Regions from separate parts of the Candidatus Palauibacter soopunensis genome, predicted to be linked through region 3. Evidence: riboswitches for the same ligand, from Rfam matches in the RefSeq annotation. Region 3 holds a riboswitch; each other region holds the start of a gene.
The links. Region 3 has a riboswitch for S-adenosylmethionine ahead of metB (cystathionine gamma-synthase). Riboswitches for the same ligand answer to the same signal wherever they lie in the genome.
Positions count from the first base shown of each region.

Region 1: another riboswitch for S-adenosylmethionine. It lies ahead of metH (methionine synthase); the one in region 3 lies ahead of metB (cystathionine gamma-synthase).
Region 2: another riboswitch for S-adenosylmethionine. It lies ahead of RN901_RS01780 (hypothetical protein); the one in region 3 lies ahead of metB (cystathionine gamma-synthase).

Region 1 is NZ_CANPVT010000052.1:195,702-205,316, forward strand. Features, by position in the region: gene metH (methionine synthase) at 1-2,596, opposite strand, end outside; SAM riboswitch at 2,634-2,707, opposite strand; gene RN901_RS13240 (DUF5916 domain-containing protein) at 2,803-5,601, shown strand; gene menC (o-succinylbenzoate synthase) at 5,704-6,861, shown strand; gene RN901_RS13250 (GNAT family N-acetyltransferase) at 6,858-7,673, shown strand; gene RN901_RS13255 (prolyl oligopeptidase family serine peptidase) at 7,675-9,615, shown strand, end outside.
Region 2 is NZ_CANPVT010000002.1:339,016-348,630, reverse strand. Features, by position in the region: gene RN901_RS01805 (carboxylesterase family protein) at 1-218, shown strand, start outside; gene RN901_RS01800 (hypothetical protein) at 259-513, shown strand; partial or broken gene RN901_RS01795 (redoxin domain-containing protein) at 526-909, shown strand; gene RN901_RS01790 (CocE/NonD family hydrolase) at 911-2,632, shown strand; gene RN901_RS01785 (alpha/beta fold hydrolase) at 2,642-3,658, opposite strand; SAM riboswitch class I at 3,736-3,847, opposite strand; SAM riboswitch class I at 3,968-4,084, shown strand; gene RN901_RS01780 (hypothetical protein) at 4,152-4,961, shown strand; gene asd (aspartate-semialdehyde dehydrogenase) at 4,952-6,025, shown strand; gene RN901_RS01770 (O-acetylhomoserine aminocarboxypropyltransferase/cysteine synthase family protein) at 6,110-7,405, shown strand; gene RN901_RS01765 (hypothetical protein) at 7,672-9,357, shown strand; gene RN901_RS01760 (DUF4212 domain-containing protein) at 9,478-9,615, shown strand, end outside.
Region 3 is NZ_CANPVT010000038.1:9,891-19,505, reverse strand. Features, by position in the region: gene RN901_RS10340 (DUF3526 domain-containing protein) at 1-1,195, opposite strand, end outside; gene RN901_RS10335 (DUF3526 domain-containing protein) at 1,192-2,640, opposite strand; gene RN901_RS10330 (DUF3526 domain-containing protein) at 2,644-4,074, opposite strand; gene RN901_RS10325 (ABC transporter permease subunit) at 4,076-5,500, opposite strand; gene RN901_RS10320 (ABC transporter ATP-binding protein) at 5,510-6,250, opposite strand; gene metB (cystathionine gamma-synthase) at 6,753-7,970, opposite strand; SAM riboswitch class I at 8,061-8,179, opposite strand; gene RN901_RS10310 (nucleoside deaminase) at 8,247-8,714, opposite strand; gene RN901_RS10305 (EamA family transporter) at 8,868-9,615, shown strand, end outside.

The DNA.
Region 1 (9,615 bases), on a different contig from region 3:
CGGAGTACCGTTCCTCGATCTTGACCGCGGTGTGCTTCCGCGAGGTCGTCGCACCTCCGATCAGGAGAGGCACCTCGAACTCCTGCCGCTCCATCTCGCTCGCCACCCGCACCATCTCGTCCAGCGACGGCGTGATCAGGCCGCTGAGCCCGATCACGTCCACGCCGCGGGTCCGCGCCTCCGAGAGGATGCGGTCGGGCGGCACCATCACGCCGAGATCCACGGTGTCGTAGCCGTTACACTGCAGCACGACCCCGACGATGTTTTTCCCGATGTCGTGGACGTCCCCCTTCACCGTCGCGAGGAGGATCGTCCCCTTCCCCTTCCGGGCCGCTCCGGCCGAGGTCGCGTTTGCCGCCTTTTCCGCCTCCAGGTGGGGGACGAGGAAGGCGACGGCCCGCTTCATGACCCGGGCGGACTTCACGACCTGCGGCAGGAACATGCGCCCGCTGCCGAACAGGTCGCCGACGCGGTTCATCCCGGCCATGAGCGGCCCCTCGATGACCTCGAGCGCCTTGCCGTACAGGAGACGGGCCTCCTCGGCGTCCTCCTCAATGTGCTCGACGATCCCCTCCACGAGGGCGTGCTCGAGCCGCGCCTCGACGCCCTCCGAGCGCCAGGCGTCGTCCACCCGGGTCTCGACCCCTTCGTCCCGGATCCGGCCCGCGAGATCCGTCAGCCGCTCGGTAGCGTCGGGCCGGCGGGCGAGCAGGACGTCCTCCACCGCTTCGAGCAGTTCCGGGTCGATGTCGTCGTAGAGCGGAAGCCGCCCCGCGTTCACGATCCCCATGTCGAGTCCGGCCGCGATCGCGTGGTACAGGAAGGCGGTGTGCATCGCCTCCCGCACGGCGTCGTTCCCCCGGTAGGAGAAGGAGATATTGCTGACTCCGCCGCTCGTCATCGCGCCCTGGAGTTCGCTCTTGATCCGGCGGACGGCCTCGATGAAGGCGACCCCGTACTCGTCGTGTTCCGCGATGCCCGTCCCCACCGCGAAGACGTTGGGGTCGAAGATGACCTCCCCCGGACGGAAGCCGGCGCCGAGCAGGAGGCGGTAGGCGCGGGCACAGATCTCGAGCTTGCGGTCCACCGTGTCCGCCTGCCCCCGCTCGTCGAAGGCCATGACGATGACGCCGGCCCCGTAGCGGCGGATGAGGGCCGCCTGCTCGAGAAACGCCTCCTCCCCCTCCTTGAGCGAAATCGAGTTCACGACCGCCCTTCCCTGGGTGCACTTCAGCCCCGCCTCGATGACCTCCCAGCGCGAGGAGTCGATGACGGTCGGTACGCGGGCGATGTCCGGTTCCGCCGCAATCAGGTTCAGGAAGCGCGTCATGGCGGCCTCGGAGTCGAGGAGACCCTCGTCCATGTTCACGTCGAGAAGCTGCGCCCCGTTGACGACCTGGTCGCGCGCGACCTCGACCGCCTCGTCGAAGTCGTCCTCCCGGATCAGACGCGCGAAGCGGGCCGAACCCGTGACGTTCGTGCGCTCGCCGATGTTCACGAACAGCGTGTCGGGCCGGATCGCGAGCGGCTCGAGTCCCGAGAACCGGGGCAGCGGCTCGATCACGGGCACCTGTCGTGCCGGCACGCCCTCCATGCGCTCGGCGATGGCCCGGATGTGGTCCGGCTCCGTCCCACAGCAGCCGCCGACGACGTTGAGGAGTCCGCGGTCGGCGAAATTGCCCAGCAGGTCCGACACCTGGGCGGGCGTGTCGTCGTAGCCCCCGAACTCGTTCGGGAGCCCCGCGTTCGGATGGCAGCTCACGGGGACGTCGGCCACGGCGGAGAGTTCCGCGACGTAGGGCTCGAGTTCTTCGGCTCCGAGCGCGCAGTTGAGGCCGACGAAGAGGGGGTCCGCGTGGCGGATCGAGAGCCAGAACGCCTCGACCGTCTGCCCCGAGAGCGTGCGCCCGGACAGGTCCGTAATCGTCCCCGACACGGCGATGGGGAGCGCCTCGCCAAGCTCCGCGCCGAGTTCGAGGATCCCGTAGATCGCGGCCTTCGCGTTGAGCGTATCGAACACGGTCTCGACGAGCAGCACGTCGGCGCCGCCCTCCAGCAGCCCCTCCGCCTGGGCGCGGTACGCCGCGGCCAGTTCGTCGAACGTGACGGCGCGAAAGGCGGGGTTCTCCACGTCCGGCGAAAGGGACGCCGTCCGGTTCGTCGGGCCGAGGCTCCCGAGCACGAAGCGGGGGCGGGACGGAGCGTCGCGCGTGAAGTCGTCGGCCGCCCGGCGCGCGAGCCGCGCGGCCGCCACGTTGAGTTCGTGGATCAGCCGCTCGTTGCCGTGCTCCGGCGAGATGCCGTAGTCCGTCTGGGATATCGCCTGCGCGTTGAACGTGTTCGTCGTGATGAAATCGGCCCCGGCCTCCAGGTAGCTGCGGTGCAGGGACTCGATGTCGTCGGGACGGGTGAGGCACAACACGTCGTGGTTCCCGAACAGGGGCTGCGGATGATCCGCGAGCGGACCCGCGCGATAGGCCGCCTCATCGAGGCCCAGCCGCTGGATCATCGTTCCCGTGCCGCCATCCATCAGGAGAATGCGCCGGTCGAGCGCTTCCCGAATCTGTGCGACGCGCTTTCTTCGCCCTTCGGACACGGCGTTCACCCCAAAAAAAGCCCGGCCGCTAAAGAATCGCGCCCGGGGCGTGGCTCTTTAGCGATTGTTTTACGTGGCTGCAATCCGCCTCAAATCACCACGTCCGGTACGTTCCGGAAGATCGAAACTAGCGCGCGCGCGACAAAATGGGAAACTTTGGGCGCGTCCGCTTAAACAACCTGACGGCGGGGTGTGTTTCGGCTGATATGGGATGCAGACATGGAGCGGGCCGCGCGGCGTTCGTCCTCGCGGCTCTCGCGATAGACGGGGCGGGGTGGGGGCTTTCCGGGCAGCAGGAGGGACTCTCGCCGCCCGAAGGGCCCGAAGCGACCGTCTTCCGGGGCGGCGTGGCGCCGGCGGCCGTGGACGCGGTGCGTCGCGAGGGGGCGCTCTCGATCGACGGGCGCCTCGACGATCAGGCGTGGCAGCCGGCCCCCATCATCACCGATTTCGTCCAGGGCGTGCCCCTGGAGGGCGCGGAGCCGTCCGAGCCGACCGAGGTGCGGGTCGTGTTCGACGACGCGGCGATCTACGTCGCCGCGCGGATGTACGAAAGCGACCCGAACGTGATCCGGGCGCGCCTCACCCGTCGGGATGAGCGCGGTTCCTTCGATTCCTTCAAACTCTCCCTCGATCCGAATCGGGACGGGCTGACCGGCTACGAGTTCGAGGTCAGCGCCGCGGGCGCGGAGACGGACCGGTACCTGTTCGGCGACACCCAGGAGGACGTGAACTGGGATGCGATCTGGGACTCCGCCGTGCAGGTCGACGACCGGGGGTGGACCGTGGAGATGCGGATCCCGCTCTCCCAGATCCGCTACGAAGCGCGTCCCGGCATGCAGACCTGGGGAATCAACTTCGAGCGGCGGCGGCTCGAGACGAACGAGACGGACTACTTCGCCCTGCAGTCGCGCACGGCCCGGGGGCGGGTGAGCCAGTTCGGCACGATCGACGGATTGCAGCTCCCGCGGTCGAGCCGGAGGTTCGAGGTTCGGCCTTTCGCCGTGTCCCAGTACCACACCGCCCCGGCGGCGGCGGGAAACCCGCTGTTCGACGGCACCGAGATGGAGCCGCGCGGCGGCCTCGACATGAGCATGGGGATCGGCTCCGCCTTCAGCCTCGATGCGACGGTCTACCCCGACTTCGGGCAGGTCGAGGTGGATCCCGAGGTCATCAACCTCACGGCCTTCGAGACGTTCTTCCCCGAGAAGCGCCCCTTCTTCGTGCGCGACGCGCAGATCTTCACCTTCGCCGGCTCGCGCGGCGGCCGCATGGGCGGCGGCAAGGCGCTCTTCTTCAGCCGGCGGATCGGGCGGGAGCCGCGGGGGTCCGGGCCCTGGGACGCGGACTTCCACGCCGAGCCCCACCTGACGTCGATCCTGGGGGCGGCGAAGCTCACGGGCCGGACGCGGAGCGGTCTCTCCGTCGGCGCGCTGGCGGCCGTGACCGGACGTGAGATGGGGCAGGCGTACTTCGCGCAGGCCGATTCGCTGGGACGGTTCGTCGCCGAACCCCAGGCCGAGCATGCGGTCGTGAGGCTGCAGCAGGACTTTCGCGGGGGCGCGAGCAAGGTCGGCGTCATCGGCACCGGGCTGAAGCGGGAACTGCCCGGGGACGGATCGTTCGACTTCCTCCCCTCGGAGGCGTTCAGCTTCGGGCTCGATTTCGAACACCAGTGGGGCGGACGCCGCGGCCGCGACTACCGCCTGTGGGGCTTCTACTCGGGCAGCCTCGTGCAGGGGTCGAATGAGGCGCTGATCCGGCTGCAGCGCAATCCAACCCACTACTACCAGCGCCCCGACGCCACCTACCTCGCGGTCGACTCCACGGCCACGTCCATGTTCGGGAGCGACTGGCGCGTGCAGCTCGAGAAGGAGGGCGAGCACTGGACGTGGGGCACATGGGTGGGCCAGCAAACCCCCGGCTTCGAGGTCAACGACTTCGGTTTCCTCACCACGGGCGAACGGCTCGACGTGGGAGGTCGGATCGGGTACCGGGAGATCAGACCGGGCAATCTGTTCCGCAACTACAACATCAGCCTCTTCACGTACCACAATTTCCGTCATTCGCTGCTCGAGAAGGTGCGGGGGCCGGACCACTTCCGCCGGTCCTACGACACGGGCGCCGCGTGGATGAGCGGAAGGTTCACGTTCCTCAACAACTGGGCCTTCAACCTCAACTTCTCGTACTCGCCCGAGTCCCAGTCCGACACGCAGACGCGCGGGGGCCCGCTCATGACCGAGCCCGCGGAGTTCAACGTCCGGGTAGACGCGAATACGGACCGGAGCCGGTCGTTTCACGTGTCGCCGCGTTTCTCGTACCGCGTCGCGGCGCAGGGGCGGGGACACGACTTCAACACGGGCCTGAACATCTCCTACCGGCCGCTCCCCAACTGGCGGTTCTCGCTGGGCCCGAACTACACGAACAGGCGGGACGCCGCGCAGTACGTGACCCGGTCGACGGTTATGGACTACGAGCCGACGTACGGCACGCGATACCTGTTCGGGGATCTCCAGCGGACGGGGTTCTCGATGGAGACCCGGTTGAACGTGTCCTTCACGCCCGACCTCAGCCTCCAGCTCTACGCGCAGCCGCTCCTGTCGGCGGGCGACTATCTCGGCTACCGGCAGCTCGAAGCTCCCGGATCGTTCGACTTCCTCGAATACGCCGAGGGACGGGCCTACCGCTTCAACGGCGACGTCACCGGCTGCACGGGCGGGACGACGTGCGCCTTCAACGGTTCGCGCTATTTCGACTTCGACGGCGACGGCACGCTGGACTACTCGACGCGCGACCGCGATTTCAACATCCGTTCGTTGCGAGGCAACGCGGTGTTCCGTTGGGAGTACCGTCCGGGTTCCGAGCTCTTCCTCGTCTGGCAGCATGCGCGCCGGGAAAGCGTCCTGCTCGGCAACTTCGACCTCAACCGGGACCTCGAGGGGCTGTGGCTGGCGCCGGCCGAGAACGTCTTTATCGTCAAGGTGAGCCACTACCTCTCCATCTGACCGGTTCCTCCATCCGACCGATCCCGTCCGCCCCGGATTCTGGCGTGACCGGTGTCGCAACGGCTAACGTCCCACCTCCCCCGCCCCGCGGAGACGAACGCCTTGCCGACGAGTCCTCTGTACCTGACGAAAGTGACGCTTCGGGAGATCGAACTCCCGCTCCGGGAGCGGTTTATCATCTCATCCGGCTGGGTCGAGAACCGCCGGATCCTCCTGCTCGAACTCCGAGACGCGAGCGGCGCCACGGCCTGGTCGGAATGCGTGTGCGGGGAGCAGCCGAACTATTCTCCCGAGACCGTGGACACCGCGCGGCTGGCGCTGCGGCGCTGGCTCCTGCCGCGGGTGCTGGGGCGGGAACTCGAGGGCCCGGAGACGGTCAGGCCCCTCCTCGATGAAGGCGTTCAAGGGCACCCGATGGCCAAGGCGGCGATCGAGATGGGGATCTGGGGCCTGAGCGCCGAAGTGAGAGGCGTCCCCCTGTCCGAACTCGTCGGAGGGACCCGCGGTCGGGTGGCGACGGGCATCTCGCTCGGCCTCCAGCCCTCGCCCGCCGCGCTCGTCGAGAAGGCGCGGCAGGCGGTCGACGAGGGCTACGGCAAGGTCAAGCTCAAGATCAGTCCGGAGAAGGACATCGAGTACGTCGGGGCGGTGCGCGAGGCGCTGGGGCCCGACCGTGACCTCGCCGTCGACGCGAACGCCGCGTACACGCTGGACGACGCGGACCGCCTCGCGGAACTCGACGCCTTCGGCCTGATCATGATCGAGCAGCCGCTGGCGGCCGGCGACCTCGTGCGCCACGCCCGGCTCCAGGAACGGCTCGCGACGCCCGTCTGCCTCGATGAGTCGATCGTGGACCCGGCGTCGTGCGAGGACATGCTCGCGCTCGGCAGCGGGCGGATCGTGAACATCAAGCCGGGTCGGGTTGGCGGATTCCTGAACTCCCGTGAGATCCACGACATCTCGGCACGAGCCGGGGTTCCGGTCTGGTGCGGGGGGATGCTCGAGAGCGGGATCGGGCGGGCGTACAACGTCGCGCTGGCTTCGATGCCGAACTTCCGGCTTCCCGGCGACCTGTCGCCGAGCGCCCGCTACTGGGAACGCGACATCGTCACCCCTGAATGGACGATGAGCGCGGACGGCTTCGTGACGGTGCCGCGCGACCGGCCGGGGCTCGGCGTGGACGTGGACATCGAGCGCGTGAAAGCGCTCACGCGGCGGAGCGAGACGATCGCCGCCGGCGGCGTCCGCGTTCCGGCGTGACGGAGTTTCGCGCGCTCGCGACGCTCGAGGAGTGGCGTACGTGCGTTCGGCTTCAGGAGATGACGTGGGGGAAGGGGTTTTCCGACATCGTGCCCGCCTCCGTCCTCCAGGTTTCGCAGAAGATCGGCGGCTTTACGGGAGGGGCGTTCGAGGACGGACGCATGATCGGCTTCGTCTATTCCCTTCTGGGACGGTTCGAAGATGTCCCATCCCACTGGTCGCACATGCTGGCCGTCGAACCGTCCGCGCGCGGGCGGGGCCTGGGCCGCGACTTGAAGCTCTTTCAGCGGGAGTCTGTCCGGTCCGACGGCATCCGGACCATCTTCTGGACGTACGACCCAATGGTCGCGCGCAACGCGCACTTGAACCTGAACCGGCTCGGCGCGACGGTGCTTCGCTACGCACCGAACATGTACGGCGCCGATACGGGGAGCCCCTTGCATGGCGGCGGCGAAACCGACCGGTTCATCGTGCGCTGGGATCTCGACGGCCCAGAGACCCGCCGGGCCCTCGATGACGGGGCCCGGCGCTCGGCCCGGCGGCTCCACGTGCCGCTTCCGGATCCGGCCTGCGTCGTGTCCCGGCCGGGAGAGCAAGGCACGGCGGACGGCGGACTCCCCGGCGGCGACGAGGTGTTTGTCGAAGTTCCGGCGGATGTGGAATCGCTGCCACCCGACGGGTCGCTCGTTCGGTGGCGCGAAACGGTGCGGGACGCGTTCCTGGCCTATCTCAGGAGGGGATATGCGGTGGAGAGCCTTGTCAGAAATCCCTCGGCGAACCGGTGTTTCTATGTCCTGCGCCGGAGCGGATGACGTGAGCCCGCCGGTTTCGGCATCCCGTGGCCGGCTGTGGGCGGCCGGCATCCTGGGGCTCCTCGCCCCCCTTGCTCCATCCACCGCCTCGGCCCAGAGCCCGTATTCCGTCGAGGACATCCTCTCCGCCCCCTTCGCCACGGATCTCATCGCCGCACCGGCCGGGGCCGCCTTCGCCTGGGTCCGATACGACCGGGGCGTTCGCAACCTCTGGGTCGCGGAGGGCCCGGAGTATGTGGGCCGCCGGCTCACGAACTGGACCGAGGACGATGGCCAGGATCTGTCCCAACTCCGGTTCACGCCGGACGGGCGTCAGCTCATCTTCGTGCGCGGAGGCGGGCCGAACCGGTCGGGCGAGATACCGAACCCGCGCTCCGACCCCGAACCCGCGACGCAGATGGTGTGGGTCGCGGGGCTCGACGGGACCTCGCGGCCGCTCGCCGAAGGGAGTTCCCCGACCATCGCGCCGGACGGACGCACGCTCGCCTTCCTCAACCGCGGCCAGATCTTCACGCTCACGCTCGATGGCTCGGCGCCCCCCGGCCCGCTGCTCCGCATCCGCGGGAGCGCGGGGTCGCTGGCGTGGTCCCCCGACGGGGGCCGGCTCGCCTTCGTCAGCAACCGCGGAGATCACGCGTTCGTCGGCATCTTCTCGCTGGACGAGGGATCGGTCCGCTATCTCGATCCGAGCCTGGATCGCGACGGCAGCCCCACGTGGTCGCCGGACGGGACGGCCATCGCGTTCATCCGCGTCCCGAACGAGGGGGCGCAGTTGCCCTTCTCCCCGCTCCGCAGTGCCCTGCCGTGGTCGATCCGGGTGGCCGACCCCGCCACGGGTGAGGCACGCGACGTGTGGCGGGCGCTACCTGGCCGCGGGAGCGCGTTCCAGGCCATGACCGGGCCTTCGCTGATCTGGCTTGCGTCGGACCGGCTCGTATTCCCGTGGGAACGCGAGGGCTGGCATCAGCTTTATTCGGTCCCCGTCGCGGGAGGTCCCGCCACGCACCTCACGCCGGGCGAGTTCGAGGTCGAGTCCGTACTCCCGTCCCCCGATGGAGAATCCGTCTATTACGCCTCTAATGCGGACGACATCGATCGGCGACACATCTGGCGGGTCTCCGCCGAGGGTGAGCCCGCGGCGCTGACGTCGGGAAACGGCATCGAGTGGAACCCCGCGGTCACTCGCGACGGGGTGCTCGCATACCTGGCCGCCGACGGCCGAACGCCGGCCCACGCCGAGGTGGACGCGGGGGGCGAGCGGCGTCCCTTCGTGGACGGATTCATGCCCGATGCCTTTCCGTTCGAAAGCCTCGTGGAGCCGCAGCAGGTGACGTTCGAGTCGGAAGACGGAATCCTGATCCACGGGCAACTCTTCCTTCCGCCCGTATCGGTGGAGGGCGGACGCCATCCAGCGGCGGTCTTCTTCCACGGCGGGTCGAGGCGGCAGATGCTTCTCGGCTGGCACTACATGCGGTACTACCACAACGCGTACGCGCTGAACCAATACCTGGCGAGCCGCGGCTACGTCGTCCTTTCGGTGAACTATCGCAGCGGTACCGGCTACGGGCTCGAGTTCCGGGAGGCGCTGAACTACGGCGCCCGCGGCGCCAGCGAGTACCGCGATGTCGTCGCCGCGGCCCGCTTCCTCGCGGAACGGGATGACGTGGACGCGAGCCGGGTCGGGCTGTGGGGCGGTTCCTACGGCGGCTACCTTACGGCGCTCGGCCTCGCGCGGAATTCGGATCTCTTTGCCGCGGGCGTCGACATTCACGGCGTCCACGACTGGAACATGGTCATCCGGAATTTCGTGCCGTCCTACCAGCCGGAGACGCGCGAGGCCTTCGCCCGGCTCGCGTTCGAATCCTCGCCGATGGCGTGGATCGACGGCTGGCGCTCGCCGGTGCTGCTGATCCACGGAGACGACGACCGCAACGTGCCGTTC
Region 2 (9,615 bases), on a different contig from region 3:
AAGCGGTGGACCGCCGGTTGGCGGAGACGATGTCCTCCTACTGGGTCAACTTCGCCGCGAACGGCGATCCGAACGGTCCCGGGCTGCCGCCGTGGCCGGCCTACACGCGCGACTCCGAGGCCCATCTCGTGCTGGGGCCGACGGTCGAGGCGGGAAGCGAACTCCGCACGGCCCAACTCGACTTCTGGGAGCGGCGCCTGCGCGCCGGCACGCCGTGATGCGTCGGCGAGCCACGGGAGGACTCAGGGGAGCACCGCGGTGAGCGGGCCGCTCAACCGGCGACTCGCCGGGATCCGCGCAGAGAAGGAGGCCGCGCGTCCCGCCGCCGCGACGGAGGTCATGGCCGCGGGCACGGAGGCGCTGCGGAGTTCCGGCATCCTCGACCGAGTCCCGGGCGTGGGCGACCGGGCGCCGCTCTTCGCCCGCCCGAGCGTGGCCGGCCCCACGGTCCGGCTCGCGACGCTCCTCAAGCGGGGGCCCGTGGTGCTCAGCTTCTTCCGGGGCCGCTGGTGACCGTACTGCCGCGAGGAGCAGGCTGCTCTTCAATCGGTTCTCCCAGAGATCAGGGCGAAGGGGGGCCGTCTCGTCACGCTCTCCCCGCAGCTCCCGGAGTTCGCCCGCGGCTGGATCGAGGAAGACGGCATCGAGTTCGACGTCCTCCTCGACTTCGGGCTCGGCGTGGCGCGCGACTACGGCCTGACGTTCACCGTCGACGGAGAGCTGCGCACCCTGTACCGCGACGGGCTCGGCATCGACCTCGCCCGCTTCAACGGCGACGAGTCCTGGGAACTCCCGCTCACGTCCACCTTCGTCATCGACCGCGACGGAACCATCGTCTACGCCTCCGCCGACCCCGACTACACGGCGCGCGCCGAACCGTCCGAGGTCCTCGCCGCCATCCCGACCTAGCGTGCCCGAATCCCCGCGGGAGGTGCGGCTGCTGCATGGGGTGCGGGGGCGGATGCGGGACGGGGTGCGGCTTTCGGCGGATGTCTATCTGCCCGCTTCCGGAGGTCCCTTCCCCACCATCCTGACCCGGACGCCGTACGAAAGCGGCCGGGACGTGTTCATCGACAACGGCGTCTGGTGGGCCGAGCGCGGGTACGCGTTCGTGGTCCAGGACTGTCGCGGCCGGTTCCAGTCCGAGGGCGTGTTCCACGCGTATCTCCCCGAGATCGAGGACGGGCACGACACGCTGGAGTGGGTGGCGGGGCAGGCGTGGTGCGACGGGAAGATCGGGATGTGGGGGCGCAGCTACGGCGGGCTCACGCAGTGGCTCAGCGCGCCGCTCGGCAGCCCGCACCTCACCTGCATGGCGTCGCACGTGATCTGCGACGACCACTTCGGCGACTGTCACTACCTGGGCGGGGCTTTCCAGTTGCTCCTCTCGCTCGCAGCGGCCGTGATCTGGGAGACGAACCTCGCCATCGTGACCGGCCCGCAGGCCGCGCGCCTGTTTCAGAACCCGAAGTTCTGGGCCCATCTGCCGCTCATCGAGATGGACGAGCGCGCGATCGGACGGAAGATCCCCTACTGGCGGGAGTGGCTGGAACACCCGACGCGGGACGAGTACTGGCGGCGCCTCAGGGTCACGGACCAATACGACCGCGTCACGGCGCCGGTGTTTCAGCAGGGCGGGTGGTACGACGCGTATCCGGGGTCCCTGCTTCGCATCCACGAGGGGATGTCGGGGGCGGCGACCCCGCGCGCCCGCACGCAGAGCCGGAGCCTGCTCGGGCCCTGGTCGCACGAGGTCCCGGAGACGAGGACGGTCGGGGACCTCGACTTCGGCCCGGACGCCTGGGTGGATGTGCGGGAGGAGGAGCGGCGCTGGTTCGACTGGCAGCTTCGCGGCGTGGACGACGGGATCGGCGAAGACCCGCCGCTGCGCTGGTTCACGACGGGCGCCAACCGGTGGCGGGAGGGCGCGGAGTGGCCGCCGCCGGGGACGGAGGAAGTGCCCTGGTATCTGCACAGCCGCGGGCGCGCGAACCGGGGCGACGACGCCCGGCTCGATCCGGAGCCTCCCGGGGACGAGCCGCCGGACCGCTTCGAGTACGATCCGCGCGATCCGGCGCCCTCACTCGGGGGCAATCTCTCTTCCCGGCTGATCACGACCCACGCCGAGACGCCGATGCGGGGCGGCCCCGTCGAGCAGGCGCCGCTCGAGCGGCGGCCCGACGTGCTCGTCTACACCTCGCGGGTTCTGGAGGACGATCTCGAGGTCACGGGGCCGGTCGAGGTCGTGCTCTACGCTGAATCTTCGGCGCGCGACACGGACTTCGTGGCGCGGGTGACGGACGTCGATCCGGCGGGAGGATCATTCGTATTCACAGAGGGGATCCTGCGCGCGCGATATCGAGGGGGGTTGGACCGGACGGAGCTTCTGGAGCCGAACGAAGCCACCGAGTTCCGGATCCGGCTCTATCCGATGAGCCACGTGTTCCGGGCCGGCCACCGGATCAGGCTTCAGATCACGAGCAGTTGCTTCCCCCGCTTCAGCCGCAACCTCAACACGGGGGAGGACGTGGGGACGGGCACGCGCATGCGGACGGCGCGGAACACGGTCCTGCACACCGCCGCATATCCTTCGTGCGTGCGGCTTCCCGTCGCGGCGGCGGCGCCCGGCTGAACCCGCGAGTCATCCGGCTGAGCCCGCGAGGGCCTGCGGTTCCGTCGCGAAGAGACTCTCCCTCAGGGCTTCCTCGTAGTCGGGCGCGTGGAGCAGGAAGGCGTCGTGGCCCGCGTCGGAGTTCAGAATCCGCAGGCGAGAAGGCGCGCCGATCCGGCCTGCGGTCTCCAGGAGCAGCCAGGGCGGGACCAGCGTGTCCTCCTCCCACCCGATGAGCCAGGCGGGGACGCCGAGTTCGTCCGGACGCAGGTCGCACAGGTCGACCGAAGCCGACAGCGTCAGATAGGTCTCCGCCTCGAACCGTTCCGCGAACTCCCGTCCCTGTTTCTCCAGGTAGCGGCCGACGGCGTAGACCGGGGCGCCATCCTCCCACTCCCAGTCGTGCGGGAAGCGGGCGTCGAGCCCTTCCGCGGACTTGTAGGTCGTGAACGCCAGCGCCCTGGCGAGCGCCACGCCTTCGCTCCCCCGGCCGTGCCGGAGCGCGAACTCGACGATCCAGCGCTGCACCGCGTGGATTCCGATGGCCTGGGGATGGCCGCGGTGCGCCGCGCCGATCAGCACGACGCCGTCGAGGCGGGCGGGATGGCGGATCCCCATCGCCAGCGCGACCATGCCGCCGTAGGAGGCGCCCAGCATGCGGTGGGCCCGTTCGACACCGAGGTGGCGCAGCGCGACCGCGACGGCGTCCGCCTGGTCTCCGGGCGTGAGATGGATCCGATCCGGCGACTCGAACGTCCCGGGAGATCCGAGGAAGTCGATCGCGAGCAGCCGCCAGCGGTTCGTGTCGATGGCCAGACCCGGGCCCGCCAGCTTCCTCCACCAGCCGGGCGCGGGGTCCAGGGCGTTGGCGCAGACGTGGCGGTCGGCGGAGATCCCCCCCATCGCGACGAGCAGCGGGGCGCCCTCGGGTCCGGCGAGTTCGTAGCGCACCCGGAAGCAGGCGTCGATCCCGGCCTCCAGTTCCGGTCTCCACGCCGCCGGCATCGCGACGGCGCCCCTCCGACCCTCCGGCAGTACGGCGTTCAAGCTGTGTCTCCGTTTCGGCTCGCGTCTGTGGTTCGCGACGCCAACTCCGGAGCAGCCGACCGACCGTGCGGGTCCGACGCTCATCTCTCGGACCCGTGTTCGGGGTCCGCAGGAGTTGGCACCGCTGGGCGTTGCGCCCCGGTTGCCCCGGCTTCAAAGGGCCCGTCCCTCAGCCGGTCTCGATGAGTAGCGGCCGACCCTAATGGGTCCGGCAACGGCGGTCAAGAAACACGCGCGGCGCCTCTCGCCCGGCTTCGCCCGCCAAAACTTGACGCGCCGCCCACGACCCTGTAGCCTCCGCGCCCACAACGCTCATCGAGACCGGTCGAGGGACAGGCCCGAAGACACCGGGGCAACCTGTGGAAGGTGGCTCTTCCACTGATGTGCCAACTCCTGCGACGGATGTAATCCGTTGGTAGATGAGTCGCCCGCCGCGCTTCATTGCACGGCAGCTGCAGTTCCCAGGGCGTCGCTTCTCCGGAGTCCGCTGAGCGTGAATCGAGACTCGGGGGGAGGCGTTTCATTGCGCGAAGTTCGCCGCGTTCACGTACTCAAATTCGGTTCATCCGTGCTGGCGCATCCGGCCGCATACCGGCTGGCGGTCGAGGAGATCCGGGCTGAAGTCGCCGCCGGCGCGAAGGTCGTTGCCGTCGTGTCGGCCATGGGGGACACCACCGACGATCTTCTTTCCGCGGCGCGCGAAGTTGCGCCCTCGCTCCCGGACGACCTCATCGGATCTCTCCTCGCGCCCGGGGAGGAAGCGTCCGTCGCCCTGCTGCACCTCGCCCTGGTGACGGGGCGCGTGCGTGCGGTGGGCATGTCGTTCTCGCGCCTGCCGATCCGCACCCGGGGGCCGCTCGGGGCCGCCGAGCCGGTGGACGTGGACGCTCGGGCGATCGAGACGGCCCTGGCCACGCACGACGTGATCGTCCTTCCCGGATTCGTGGGCGTCGACGCCACGGGCATCACGTCGCTGCTCGGGCGGGGAGGCTCGGACCTTACGGCGCTTTTCCTCGCACACGCGCTCGGCGCGGCGGAAGTCCGTCTCGTGAAGGATGTGGATGGGATCTTCCCGGCCGACCCGAAACGGTTCCCGCACGTCAAGCCGATCCGCCGGACATCGTGGAGCGAGGCCCGGCGAACGGGCGCCGGAGTCGTTCAGGACCGGGCGCTGAGCTTCGCCGAGCGGCACCGGGTCGCCTTCAGGGTGGCGGCTCCAGGCGGCACGGGCACCTGGGTCGGCAGAAACGACCCGCCGCCCGACACCGGCCATGGCGGAGAGGAGCGTGCCCGATGCGCCTGACCCATCCGTCGAATGAACGCGTGCCCGTGGCCGTCCTGGGCGCGACCGGGATCGTCGGGCAGCGGCTCGTTCGGATGCTGGACGGCCACCCGACGCTCCGGCTTGCGGCGGTCGCCGCGTCCGAGACGCATGCGGGCGAGAGGTACGGCGACGTGGTCCGGTGGAGTCTCGGAGGAGATCCTCCCGCGGAGGCTGTTCCGCTGCCCCTGCGCATGGCGGTCGAGCGGCCGCCCTGCCGGCTCGTGCTCTCCGCGCTCCCTTCGCGCGTGGCGCACCGGCTCGAACCGTCGCTCGCCGAAGCGGGGCACACCGTATGCACCAACGCCTCGGCGCACCGGCTGCGAGCGGACGTGCCGCTGTTGGTGCCGGAGGTGAACCCGCAGGCCCTGACTCTCACGGCGACCCAGCCGTGGTCGGAGCGGGGGGGCCGCCTCGTCGCCAACCCGAACTGCGTGGTCGCGGGGCTGGCGTTGGCGCTGGCTCCCATCCAGGAGACTTTCGGCATCGAGTCGGCCACGATCGTCACGCTGCAGGCCGTCACCGGCGCCGGGCTCCACGGGATCGGCTCCGTTCAGATCGGAGGGAACGCCATTCCCTGGATCCCGGGCGAAGAGGAGAAGATCGGTCCCGAACTCAACAAGATCCTGGGGACCGATATTCCCGTGGCGGCGAGCGTCAACCGCGTACCGGTGCTCGACGGCCACACCGCGAACGTCTTTCTGAAGCTCGCATCGCCCGCGAGTCCCGGGGACGCCGCGCGGGCGCTCGCCGAGTTCAGAGGCCCGCCATCCCTGCCGGGTCTGCCTTCGCTTCCCGAGCGACCGCTCATCGTGCGGTCGGAGCCCGACCGTCCACAGCCGCGCCTGGACATCGGCGCGGCCGGAGGGATGGCGGCGAGCGTCGGAAGGATTCGTGCCGCGCCGCCACACGACCTCGCGATGACCGTGGTCTCGCACAACGGCATCCGGGGCGCCGCCGGCGCCTGTTTGCTCAATGCCGAGTTGTGTCTCGCGCGAGAGTCCGCTGACGCGCGAGGCACCCCGATCCGGGTTCCGCACCGATGAGCATCGGCCAGGTACACGGAAGTTCACGGCCCGGCGTTCGGGCCTGATCCAGTCGCAATCGATCTCACGAAAGGGTTGAGACCAATGAGAGACGAAACAGTAGCGATTCACCTCGGATACGAGTCCGAGCCCACCACGCACGCCGTCGCGGTGCCGCTGTACCAGACCGTGGCGTACGAGTTCGACGACGCGCAGCACGGCGCGGACCTCTTCAACCTCGAGGTCGAGGGAAACATCTACTCCCGCATCATGAACCCCACGCAGGCCGTGCTGGAGGAGCGGATTGCCCAGCTCGAGCGCGGGCTGGCGTCGCTGGCGCTCTCCTCCGGCAGCGCAGCGGTCAACTACTCCATCCTCAATCTCGCCGCCGCGGGGGACAACATCGTCTCGGTGCCCCAGTTGTACGGCGGCACGTACACGCTCTTCGCCCACATGCTGCCGCAGCTGGGGATCGAAGTGCGCTTCGCCGAAGGCGACGGCCCGGACGATCTGGCCAAGCTGATCGATGCCCGCACGAAGGCGGTGTTCGTCGAGAGCATCGGGAACCCGGCGGGCAACATCGTAGACCTCGCGGCGGTGGCCGACGTGGCGCACGCCCACGGAGTCGCCACCATCGTGGACAACACGGTCGCCACGCCCGCGCTCCTCAAGCCGATCGAACACGGGTTCGACATCGTGGTGCATTCGCTGACGAAGTACATCGGCGGCCACGGCAACTCACTCGGCGGCGCCATCGTCGATTCCGGGAAATTCCCGTGGGAGGAGCACGAGATCCGTTATCCGCAGTTCACGACGCCGGAACCCAGCTACCACGGGGTCGTCTACACGGAGGCGCTGGGGCCGGCCGCGTACATCGGTCGGGCGCGCACGGTGCCGTTGCGGAACACCGGGTCGGCGATTTCGCCCTTCAACGCGTTCCAGATCATCCAGGGGATCCAGACGCTGAACCTCCGCATCGAGCGCCACTCCGAGAACGCGCTGGCCGTGGCGAAGCACCTGAAGGACCACCCGGCCGTGGAGTGGGTGAGCTACGCCGGATTGCCGGGCGATCCGTACCACGAGCTGGCCCTGAAGTACCTGGGCGGCCGGGCTTCGGGGATCCTGACCTTCGGGGTGAAGGGCGGCTTCGAGGCGGGCGTGAAGTTCTACGACGCGCTCGAGCTGTTCAAGCGGCTCGTGAACATCGGGGATGCGAAGTCGCTGGCGTGCCACCCGGCGTCCACGACGCACCGGCAGCTCACCGAGGAAGAGCAGCTCAGCGTGGGCGTGCGTCCGGAGACGATCCGGCTCTCCGTCGGCATCGAGCACATCGACGACATCGTCGAGGATCTCGACCGCGCGCTGGCGGCAGCATTGCCGGCCCGGCCGGCCGCCGCATGACCGACCCGAGCGGCCGCCGTTGACCGTCGGGCGGGGCGCCGGCTACGGTAGCGGACGCCCAGTGTCGTGTCCCGGAAATACACGAGCTACCGAGAGTGCCGAGGCGCCGGATTCCGCTAGGCGCTCCGACGAGGAATGGCAGCGTCATTTCGAGGAGGAGCAACGCCGCGGAGCCGGATGCATCGGCGCTCGAATAGCCGGGGTATTTCCGGGACACGACACTTTGCCCGACCGCGGCAACCTCACGACAGGAGCGTCTCCATCCCTTGAGCGCCCTGGACTGGCTGATCGTCCTCGGACTGAACGGTGCGATCATCGCCTACGGGCTGCGCCGCGCGCGCGGCACCTCCACGAGCGGCGAGTGGTTCCTGAGTTCGAGAGCGCTGCCGTGGTGGGCCGTCGGCCTGTCCCTCTTCGCGACCAACATGGACAACTCGGAGTTCGTGTCGGCCACGGGGACGATCGCGAGCGAGGGCCTGCATTTCCTCTCCGCGCACACGTTCGGCGGACTCATCGGGGTGACGATCGCCACGTTCGTGATCGTCCCCGCCATCTACCGGGCCGGACTGTACACCAACTCCGAGTACCTCGAGCACCGCTTCGGTCCGGGGACGCGCGTCCTCGGCGCGCTGATCCAGATCCAGTACCGGACCTCCGTGCTGGGGCTCATGATCTGGTCCGTCCATCTCACCCTGGTGGGGGTCGGCGGACTGAGACCGGAACTGTCCTGGGCGCTCATCGTATCGCTCGTCGTCCTGTCGGGCGTCTACACCGCCGTGGGCGGGTTGCGGGCGGTCGTCGCGACGGACGTGCTGCAGAGCGTGCTCGTGATGGCGGGAGGTCTCGCGGTGTGCATCGCCGTCTGGCAGGCCGTGGGCGGCTGGGACGCGATGGTTGCGCAACTGGAAGGCCTGGGGACGACAGCCGAGGGACTCGCGCCGGGCCTCGCCGCCGCGGACCTGGTCCACGTGGGCGCCTTCCGGGGACGGGACGGGACCACGTCGCCGGCCGTCATCTTCATCGCGTGGATTCTCATCTCCTCCGGCTGGTGGACGGTGAGCCACACGTCCACCCAGCGGATGATGGGCGCCCGCTCGCTGTGGGACATGAAGATGGCCGGCGTCCTGGGAGCCGGCGTGAGCCTCGTCATCCTGCTCTTCACGGACATGCTCGGGCTCTTCGGGCGGGCGCAGTTCCCGGACTTCGCCCGGCCCGACGAAATGTACCCGCACCTGATCTCCACCTATCTCGGGATCGGCGCCAAGGGACTCGTGGTGGCCGGCGTGGTGAGCGCCGCGGTGAGCACCTTCGATTCGATGGGCTCGTCGATGTCGGCCGTCTTCACGCGCGACATCTACGCGCGCTTCATCTCGCGGGAGCGGGACGACGCCCACTACCTCCGCGTGGGACGCATCGCGACGGTCGCGATCCTGGTCCTGGGGTTCGCCTACCTGCCGCTGATCCTGCGCGCGCCGACGATGCTCGCCGCCTTCCGCTCGGTCACGTCCGTCTTCGTCACGCCGCTTCTCATCGTCTACCTCGTCGGCGCCGTCACGCGCTCGAACCGGCGGGTGGGGATGGCCGGTCTCGCCACCGGAGGGCTGTACGGCGTCATCGGCTTCGTGGATCGCGAGGTCATCGACATCTCGTGGCTGCCTTCCTGGCTGACCGGACAGTGGGAGGCGTTCGTGTGGGCCGTGGCTTTCACGGCCGCCGGCTGCGCCTTCGCGGCGCTGCTCCCGCGCTGGCGCGGGACGGCCGGTATCGGGGCGGGCGGCGGCGATGCGTCGGCCCCGCGCGCCGACGACTGGCTGGCGAAGAGTTCCGGCGAACTCGGTCCGATCCGCCTCCACCCCTTCAGCGAACGCGTGCCGCTGCTGGCCAGCCCGGCGCTCTACACGGGAGTTCTCGCCGCCATCTCGGCCTGGCTCGTGTTCGGCGTGTTCTGGTAGCCGCCGTCGCTGCGCGAGGCGTTACACTGGCGCGCCGCCCAGCCGGGCCGCAGCCTTGGGCGTCGCTGAAGTGAAGTCCTGGCAGCCCGTGGAAGTTCGGACCCGCACGCTGGGAGACCCATGAATCGACCCGCAGCAGGCCGCGATCATCTGGCGTACTGGCGCCGCAATCTCCGTTATGTGGGGATCCTTCTCGCGATCTGGGCTCTGGTGTCCTACGGCGCCGGGATCGTGTTCGCGGACGCGCTCGACGCGGTC
Region 3 (9,615 bases):
GGTAGAAGTAGGTCTTCAACCGCTCATGGTGTCGGCGGACGACCTCCTGGTACGCGAGTTGCGCGCCGAGATCGGTGGCCGCGAGGCGGTCGAGGGCAAGCTGGGCCGCGAGCGGGGGCACGAGCAGGGACCACCGCCGCGCCCACCGTTCCCGTTCCCGAAGCACGTCCCGGTACGCGCCGGACGCGTCGCGTGCGGCCCGGTCGCCCCGGTGGTTCATGGCGTAGTACCAGGCCCACGTGAACACGTCCTCCGGGACCGTCCGGTCGCTCCACTCCGGGTAGTCCTCGAAGAAACCCCGCATCGTCTCGTCCTTCGTCAGATCCCAGGCTTCGTGATATCCCTGGCGCTGGCGCACGGTGAGTTCCAGCGCCTCCGGGACGGGGTGGAGGATCGCGTTCGCGAGGCTGAGCGCGGCGGGTGCCAGCAGGGTGAGCGCCACCCATGTCCCGACGAGGATCATGGCGTTGGCGGTGGAGGACCGGCGGCCGGACGCGACGCCAAGGCAGAGCGCGAACCAGAACAGGGTGTGCAGCGCGATGAGGGCGACCGCCCAACCGGCCCGGCCATCGAGGGGGAAGCCCGCCAGCGACGCCGCGACCGCGACCGGCACCGCCACCACCGCGCCGACGAGACAGGCGCGCGACGCGAGCTTCAGGGCGAGCAGGCGCCGCGGCCGGGCGAAGAGGCGGACAAGGTTCCAGGTGCCCCCTTCCCGCTCGCTGGAGACGAGGTCGTAGGTGAGGGCGATGATGAAGAGGGGGAGGAGCGCGATGAGCAGGAAGGCGAGGTCGAGGTCGCCCGCCGCGGCGAGGCGCGGGTTCACCGTCTCGTGTTCGTAGAGTTGCCCTTCGAGCGCCAGGAGCCGGATTCGAAGGCTCGCCGTCTCGACCTCCGTGCGGCCCCGCGCGAGCGCGGCCAGAGGCAGGGACGGCTGCGGGGCCGGAAAGGCCAGGTAATAGAGCACCTCCCCGGCTTCCGTCGTGGGAGGGTAGACGGAGAGGAGATAGGCCAGTTGGTCGCGGTAGGCGGTCTCCGCGGCGATCGCGGAGGTCCCGGCCGCTTCGATGTTGCGATCGCCGCGCCACGCCCCGTAGATCCCGATCGACAGGAGCAGGACGACGGCGACGGCGACGCCGTTGGAGCGCGTCAGCCGGAGGATGTCCAGTCGGATCAGCCGGAGCCGCGCCCTCACGATGCGGCCCGCTCCACCCCCACGCGCGCCAGCCGCGCCCGTGCCAGGCCGAGGCCCAGGAGCGGAAGGAGAATCCACAGGCCGAGCGCGCCGAGGGAGGGCGCGCGACCGGCGAACGCCCCTCCGAGCGCGGGCGGCCGCGTCCCGAAGGTCGGGAATTCCGCCCAGTGTTCCCGCGGCAGGCGCTGGGCGCGGTCGTTCTCGTAACGGATCTCGCTGATGTGGAGATCGTTAAGGCGCTGTATGAGGTCGTACCGGTGGGCTTCCGCCTGCGCCCGGAACGCCTCCACCGCCTCGGGCCCGGTCCCGGCTGCCGCCATGGAAAGGTCCCGCGCCGCCAAGTACGGGGAGAGCAGCCCGGCCCACGACAGGACGCGGTCCTGACGGCGCTGGCCTTCGACCAAGTCCCGCTGATGCTCCTCCTGGATCCGGCTGCTGATGGCCTCCCCTTCGCGGCTCACCACGCCGCCCCAGTTCACGGGAAGCTCTTCGACGGACGCCGCCTCGTAGCGCGCCAGGTACTCGTCCCGCAGCGAGCGGAAGAAGGGATCCTGCGGGTTGTGGCTGTCCCCGACCTCGTTCAGCGCGCGTTCCACCTGGGCGGTGAACTCGGCGCGAGAGGGCAGCGGATGCAGCGCCCCGGCGACGGAGGCCCCGAGGCGCGGCACGGCGACGCAGAAGACGACCCATACTGCGATCAACTGCGCGAGGGCGCTCCGCGAGGAGGCCCGGAAGGAGGAGGCCAGAACCGTGACCAGCACCCAGCCCGCAAGGTAGGCGGCGTAGATGCCCGCCAAGCCGGCCACGCGCCCGACCGAGACCGGACCCACGGCCCCGGACCCGGCGATGACGACGGTGGCGACACCGATGGGAAGGGCCGCGAGGGCCGCCACCACCCCCGTGCCCAGCACCTTGCCCGCGAGAATCTGCGCGGGCGTCGCCCCCTGGGCGAGGAGCAGTCGAAGCGTGCCCCGCTCTCGCTCGGCACTCACAGAGGCAAAGCCCGCGACGATGACGAACAGCGGCAGGAGCAGGGCCAGGACGCTCGCCGGCGTGAGGCGGCCGAAGCGCAGCATCCCGGTCGCGTGCCGGGCATCGCCGAAGTTGGCCGTGTTCTGCCGATGCCCCTCCAGGAAGAGCGAGGTCCCCGCCCAGGAACCGACCCCCGGGTCGAAGAAGGCGAGCGGCGCCTCCTCCCGAAAGACGAGGAACCCGTAGTGGATGACCCGGTGCGGATGACGGTCCGGCTGCGCGAGCCACTGGCGCTCGACCATCGCCTGGTAGCGGGCGCGCTGTTCCGCCTCGCTCGCCGCATGATGCCGGGCGCCGAGGACCGCGACCACGCCGAGGGCGATGACGAGCCCCAGCAGGAAGACCACGTACCGGTCCTCACGGACCGCACCCACCTGACGGCGGGCGACGAGCAGCACGTTGCGGAGACCCATGCCCTAGTCGGCGCCTCGAACGCGGCCGAGTCCGACCCCCGCGCCCGCGCCCACCAGGAGGAGGAGTCCACCCAGGACCGCGAGGGGAACAGCGGCGCGGCGCGTGACGTCGCCGGGCGCCTCGTCGGCGAGACGGAACTGCGGCACGCGGGGAAGGACGCTGGCGTCCATCTGCTCGCCGGCGACGATCGCGGGCACGAAGAAGTCCCGCCATCGCTCGGCGAAGGCGCGTACCTGCGACTGGAAGCCGGCGAACCGCGCGTCCCCCGTTCCCGCCGCATCGAGGAGCACCTCCTGGGCCATGAGTGCCGGCGACAGGAAACGGTAGCGGCGGACCAGGGCGATCTGCTCCGCGCGGCTGGCATCGTGTTCGGCCGTCACCTCCTCCAGACGGCGGTTGACGGCATCGGTGGCGGCCCATGCCAGCGCCCCCAGGCCGGGCTCGTCGGCCACCACGCCCTCGGCCATTTCGGGATGGTCCTCCAGGTATCGGGCGAGGAGTTCGCTGCGGCGGTTCACCGCTTCGTTCGAGGCCTCGCGCTGGGCGGTGATCATCTGCACCCGCGACGGCAGCGGGTGCAGCAGGCCCGCCGCGATGTTGATCCCGGCCGGGAGCACGACGACCAGCACCAGCCACGCGCCCACCAGCACCGTGGCGTTCCAGGCGGAGGACCGCCGCAGGCTGTTCACCCACGCCGCGAGCACGAACCAGAAGAGCGCGTACGCGACGACCGCGGCGCACCAGAGGAGGATCCGGCCGGGAGCGCCGAAGCCCCCTGTCACGAGGAGCCCGACCAGCGACACCGCCAGGACCATGCCCACCGCCAGGAGGGCGCGGAAGGCGAGTTTCGCCGCCACGACGCCCCGCGCCGACACGGGCTGCGAGAGGGTCAGCGCCAGCGTCCCCTGCTCGCGCTCCTCCGAGAGGACGTTGAAGCTCAGGGCCAGCACGAGCAGCGGCAGCAGGTAGATGACCACGAAGGCCAGGTCGAAGCGCCCGACCATCAGGTTGAGGGGACTCTCGACCTCTCCGTTCTGCTGGAACGACGACTCGTTCGTGTAGATGTTGACGTCGTAGTAATACGGCAGCAGGTCGCTCTGTCCGACCGTCAGGGCCGTCAGGGGGCCCGGCGTCAGCACCGCCGTGTGGCGGCCCCGCGCCCCGCCGAGCACGTTCGGGAGCCGCGGATCCGAGAAGCGCGAAGCGGGTTCCGCACCGGCCTCGATGTCGGCCAGTTCCTGCACGAGGGCCTGCGCACGCTCGACGTTGCCGGCCTCCGCGGCCTCCACGGTGCGCTCCTGAAAGCGCGTCCAGACCACGCCGTTGGCCAGCGCATAGACGAGCAGGAGCGCGAAGAGCCCGAGCGCGATCCGGAGCGCCCGGTCCGCCATGAGCAGACGCCACTCGTTCCGGAGTACCGTGCGCGCGGTCATCCTACGCCACCTCCGCGCGCCGCACGCGCGCCGCGGCGATCAGGATCGCTCCCGCGAGCCAGCCCCCGAGGACGACGAGCGACAGGATCCGGTTGCCAAGCACCCAGCCCAGGGTCGGGGCGTCGTACCGCAGCGGCGGCGTGGACCCCCAGAGTTCGGCTCCGGCCTGGTACGAGAAATCGCCTGAGCGGGAGTTCTCCGTGAGGTCGCCGTTCATGCGCCGCATCAGATCCCGGCGGTACGTCTCCGCGGCGATCGCGAAGTGCCGGTGCTGCTCGACATCGGTTCCGGCCAGTCCCATGGAGAGCGCGCGCACCGCGAGCAGCGGCGCCGCCACCGCGACCATCTCGTGGACGGCCCCCTGGCGCTCGAACGTGTCCCAGAGCGCGCCGTAGTTGCGGTCGAAGATCCGGTTGCCGAACTCCTCGCTCGCCTGGAGCAGGACGCCCGACTGGTTGATCGGCAGGTCTTCGACCCGCTCGACTCCGTACTCCGCCAGCAGGCCCTCGGTCAGCGCCTCGTTGTCCGGACGAGCGATGTCCTCCGTGCCGGACGCCATTTCCCGTTCCACCGTCTGAGCGAACTCGAGGGCGGAAGGCGTGGGGTGCATCCACTTCGACAGGTCCACCGCCACGCGCGGCGCGACGAGCCCGTTCACCACCCACACGCCCAGCAGGATCACGAGCGCCGTGCGCGTCGAGCGGGCCCAGGCGGAGACGGCCAGCGAGAGCGCGACGAAGGCGGCGAAATAGACCAGGTAGACGACGGCCATGACCGCGGCCCGGGCCACGGGGGATGCCGCCGGACCGGGGCTCCCGACGACGAGGGCCGCCGCCCCCACCGCCGCCGCCGGCACCAGCAGCAGCGCCAGCGCGCCGGCGATGCCGAGCGCCTTCCCGAGCGCCAGATCGCGCCGCCCGACCCCGGTCGCGAGCAGTTGACGAAGCGTGCCCCGTTCCCGCTCGCCGGCGAGCGCGCCGAAGGCGAGCAGGATGATGAGCAGGGGCACGAGGTGCTGCAGCACCTGCGCGGCCGTGAGCGCCCCTATGCGCTGGGCAGCCGTCGCGTCCTGCGCCGGGCGCAGCAGGAAGTCGTTCTGCCGGTGCGCCTCCAGCCACACCGATGTCCCGGTGTATGGGTCCACGCCCTCGTCCACGAAGGACAGCGCGAGGCGAGGCTTGAACGCATAGATGCCGTAGTGGGCCGCGGAATGGGGGTTCTTCTCGCCCTGCGACTCCCAGTGGTCGCGGGCCGTCCCCTGCGCGGCCGCGTGCTCGCGCTGCGCCTCCCGCGCCTGGACCCACCCGTGGCCCAGCGAGACGAGCAGCAGCGCTCCCACCAGGACGGCGGACCACCGGAAGCGGCCGTCCCGAAGTACGTCGGTGAATTCCTTGCGGATAATGTGGCGGATGCTGTGCCCAACCATCGACGCCTCCTAATCGTGCATGTGTTCCAGGTAGACGCGCTCGAGATCCGCGTGGCCGATCTCGTCCGTGCCCAGCTCCGTCACGAGGCTTCCGTAGCGCATGATGCCCACGCGCGTCCCGGTCTCCTTGGCGCGAAACAGGTCGTGCGTCGCCATGAGCACCGCGACGCCGCCATGCCTGAGCCGCTCGATCAGGGCCGAGAACTCGTTGGAGGCCTTGGGGTCGAGACCAGACGTCGGCTCATCGAGCAGGAGGGCGTCAGCCTCCTTGGCCATCGCGATCGCAATGCCGACCTTCTGCCGCATGCCCTTGGAGTACTCGGACACGCGGCGGTCGACCGCGTCGCGCTGCAGGCCGGCTTCGACGAGGATGTCGGCGAGCCGTTCGCGCCCCAGCGACCCCTTCCCGCCCAGAGCGGCGAAGTACTCGAGGTTCTCGAGCCCGCTGAGGTTGCGGTACAGCATCACCTGTTCCGGGATGTAGGCGAGCCTGTGTTTCGTCTCCCGGTCGTGGGTGGACACGTCCATGCCGGACACCAGGGCCTGGCCCCCGGACGGCGACACGAAGCCGAGGAAAAGGTTGATCGTCGTGGTCTTCCCCGCCCCGTTGGGGCCGAGGAGGCAGTAGACCTCTCCCGGCTCGATGGCCAGGTCGAGGGAATCGAGGGCCTGCGTGGCGCCGTAGCGCTTGCTGAGCCCGCGGGCCTCGAGGAGGGGCGGTCGCCCCGCACCCGAATCGGCGGTCTGCATGGATCTCCATCTCTCGCGTTTGCCGCGCCGTCACCGGCGCAACGGTCGACAAGTCTCCCGCCGATCTCCGGATCGGCGGAGGGGCTCTTCGCTACAGAGAGATCGGAGGCGGAGGCGCGCGGCTGCGGTGGGGGGGGAGTTGGACGGGCCGGGCACTCAGCCGGTGGCCGCGAAGCGCGGGAGCGTGTACGGGACCGGGCCCGCCGAAGCTCGGCGTCGCCGAGGACGCCACGGGCCCCACATTGTGCGACAGTTCACATACCGCACACGCCGCCGGGGAGTCGGCCGCGCCGTCGTGCGTATGCGAGCCCTCGGCGAGGCCGGCGAAGAGGAGCGAAAGGGCGACCGGGACGCCGGCCAGCAGGCGCATGGGGCGCCTGGATCGTCCGGCGTCGACCTGGTTTGCCATGGTTCCCCTTCCCTCCCGCGGATCGGCGCGCCGACCGACTGGAAAGCGGCCGTGTCGGCGGCGGCGGCACCTTAGAGAATGCGGGGCTCCCGGTCAACGTTGCGCCGCGCGCACCCGGGCAGCGCACGCTGTCGGGCGGTCAGCCGCGGCGAGCGCCCGCTCCAGATCGGCCTCCAGGTCCTCGCAGGCCTCGATCCCCACCGACAACCGGAGCAGCCCCTCGCCGATCCCCGCCGCCCGGCGCGCGGGTTCATCCATCGACGCGTGCGTCATCGTCCAGGGGTGCGCGACCAGGCTCTCCACGCCGCCCAGCGACTCGGCCAGGGCGAAGTGTTCGATACGGTCCACGAAGGCATCCACCGCCGCTCGTCCGCCGCGCAGTTCGAACGAAACGAGGCTGCCCCACCCCGTCTGCTGCCGCCGCGCGATATCGTGCCCGGGATGATCGGGCAGGCTCGGGTGATGGACGCGGGCGACCACGTCGCTGCGGTCCAGCAGATCCACGATGCGGAGCGCGTTCGCTTCGTGTACGCGGCTGCGCGCGTGAAGGGTCCGCATCCCCCTGAGCGTCAGATACGAGTCGAACGGCGCCCCCGATACGCCCATGACGTTGGTCCACCAGGCGATTTCTTCGAGCAGATCCTCGTCCGCCGCCACCACCGCCCCGCCCACCACGTCGCCGTGCCCGTTCAGGAACTTCGTCGTCGAGTGCACGACGAGACCGGCGCCGAACTCCAGGGGGCGCTGGTTGACGGGCGAGAGGAAGGTGTTGTCGGCCACGCAGATCGCCCCGATGTCGCGCGCCACCCGCGCCCACGCGGCAATGTCGGTGATCCGCAGGCGTGGGTTGCTCGGCGTCTCGATCCAGATCATCCGGGGCCGAAGTCGGCGGGCGAGTTCGAGCGACGCCGGGTCCCACGGGTCGACGAACTCGACGCGATACCCGCCACGGCTCGCCTCGGCGGAGAAGAGGCGGTAGCTGCCTCCGTAGCAGTCGCGGGGCGCCAGGAGCAGATCGCCGCCCGAAAGCAGGCGCGTCGACACGGCGATCGCCGACATGCCGGAAGAGGTGACGACCGCACCGCACCCTCCCTCGAGTTCGGCGATGGTGTCGGCCGCGAGATCGCGCGTCGGGTTGGCCGTACGCGTGTAGTCGTACTTCGCGTACACGCCCGGAGCGTCGAAGAAGAAGTTGGTGGAGAGATGGATCGGCGGCATGATCGCCCGATGGGCGGTGTCGGCGCCGAGCCCCGCCCGCACGGCGCGTGTGACGGGGGAAGAGGCAACGCGAGCGGCAGAGCGGTGGGTCATCATGACCTCTCCGAGTCTCGAGTGCACCTCATCGGACTCCGGAGATTCGACACCCTGAGACTGCGGCTACCGCCTCGAAGGGCGGCGGGCGGTTCATCTTCACGGCGGATGCGAGTCCACCGCAGGAGTTGGCACCTTCGCGGGAATGCCACTTCCCGCAGGTTGCCCCGGCGTCAACGGGCCTGTCCCTCAGCCGGTCTCGATGAGTTGTCGTGCGGGCAGTTCTATAGGGGCGACCGTCGGATGTCAAACCGCGCCGCGACGGATGCGGCGGCGCTAGTACGGCGTCCGGTCCGATTTTCGGATCCAGCGCTCGAAGGCGTCCCGCGCCCGGGCGGAGGAGATCCGCACGAGCGACACGATCCGGCGCTCCGCGAGCGGCCGGGAGAACTCGTCGTAGATGTCTTCGTCGCTGAACCGGATGCGCGCCGCGTCCTCCCGGGTGTTCGCGTAGTACACGCGGCGGATCCGGCTCCAGTAGATCGCTCCCAGGCACATCGGACACGGCTCGCAACTCGCGTAGATCTCGCAGTCGCCGAGATCGAACGTGCCCAGAATTTCGCAGGCCTTTCGAATCGCCCGGACTTCGGCGTGGGCCGTGGGATCGTTGTCCAGCGTCACGCGGTTCGTCCCCTCCGCCACGACCTCGCCGTCCTTCACGACGACGGCGCCGAACGGCCCGCCGCCCTCGTCCACGCTGCGCTCGGACAGATCGATGGCCCGCTGCATGAATCCGTCATTCATCGCGACGCTCGTTTCGCAAGGGCGTGTGCGCTCGATTCCAGCCGGTCGACGCTCGGCGGTCGACTCCCGGAGCACTCCCGGAATATACTCAGCCGTTCCCTCCCCGGTGTTCGGCCGGGGGCTCCCTCGTCCCTTTCCCCACGGCGAGCGCGATTGACGAACTCTTCGAGCGGCCACCCTTCCCGGCGGCGAGCGCGCGACCTCACGGTCGACCTCGGACTCCTGGCCACGGCGATCATCTGGGGCATCAACTTCTCCGTCGTGAAGGTCGTCCTGCGGGAACTCGATCCGCTCGCATTCAACGCCGTGCGTTTCCCGTTCGCGGCGCTGGCGGTCTGGTGCCTCCTCCGGGCCACGGGGCGACCGGTCCTCCCTCCGCGGAGCGAGTGGCCGCGGATCCTGGGACTCGCGGTGGTAGGCCACGTGATCTTCCAGGCCACCTTCATCTACGGGATCGACCTGACGCTTACCGGGAACGCCGCGCTGCTCCTGTCCACGAGTCCCGTGTGGGTGCTCCTGATCGCGTCCGCGCTCGGGCGGGAGCGGTTCAGCCTCGCGATCCTCCTGGGCGTCGCCGCGACGATCGCCGGCATGGCGATTCTCATCACCGGCGGCACGCAGGAAGTCGGAGGAGCCGGGCTCGGGGATCTGCTCGTCCTCGGGGCCGCATTCTCCTGGGCGTCGTTCACGGTCTTCGGACGACGCATCACGAAACGCCGGGGGGCGCTGGAGGTGACGGGGTGGACGCTGTGGGCCGCCCTCCCCGTCATCGTCATCATGGGGATCCCGGATCTGATGCGCGTCGACTGGAGTTCGATCCCGCCGGGCATCTGGTTCGCGACGGCCTACACGGGGGTCTTCGGGATCGCCATCGCCTACCTGCTCTGGTCGCGCGGCATGA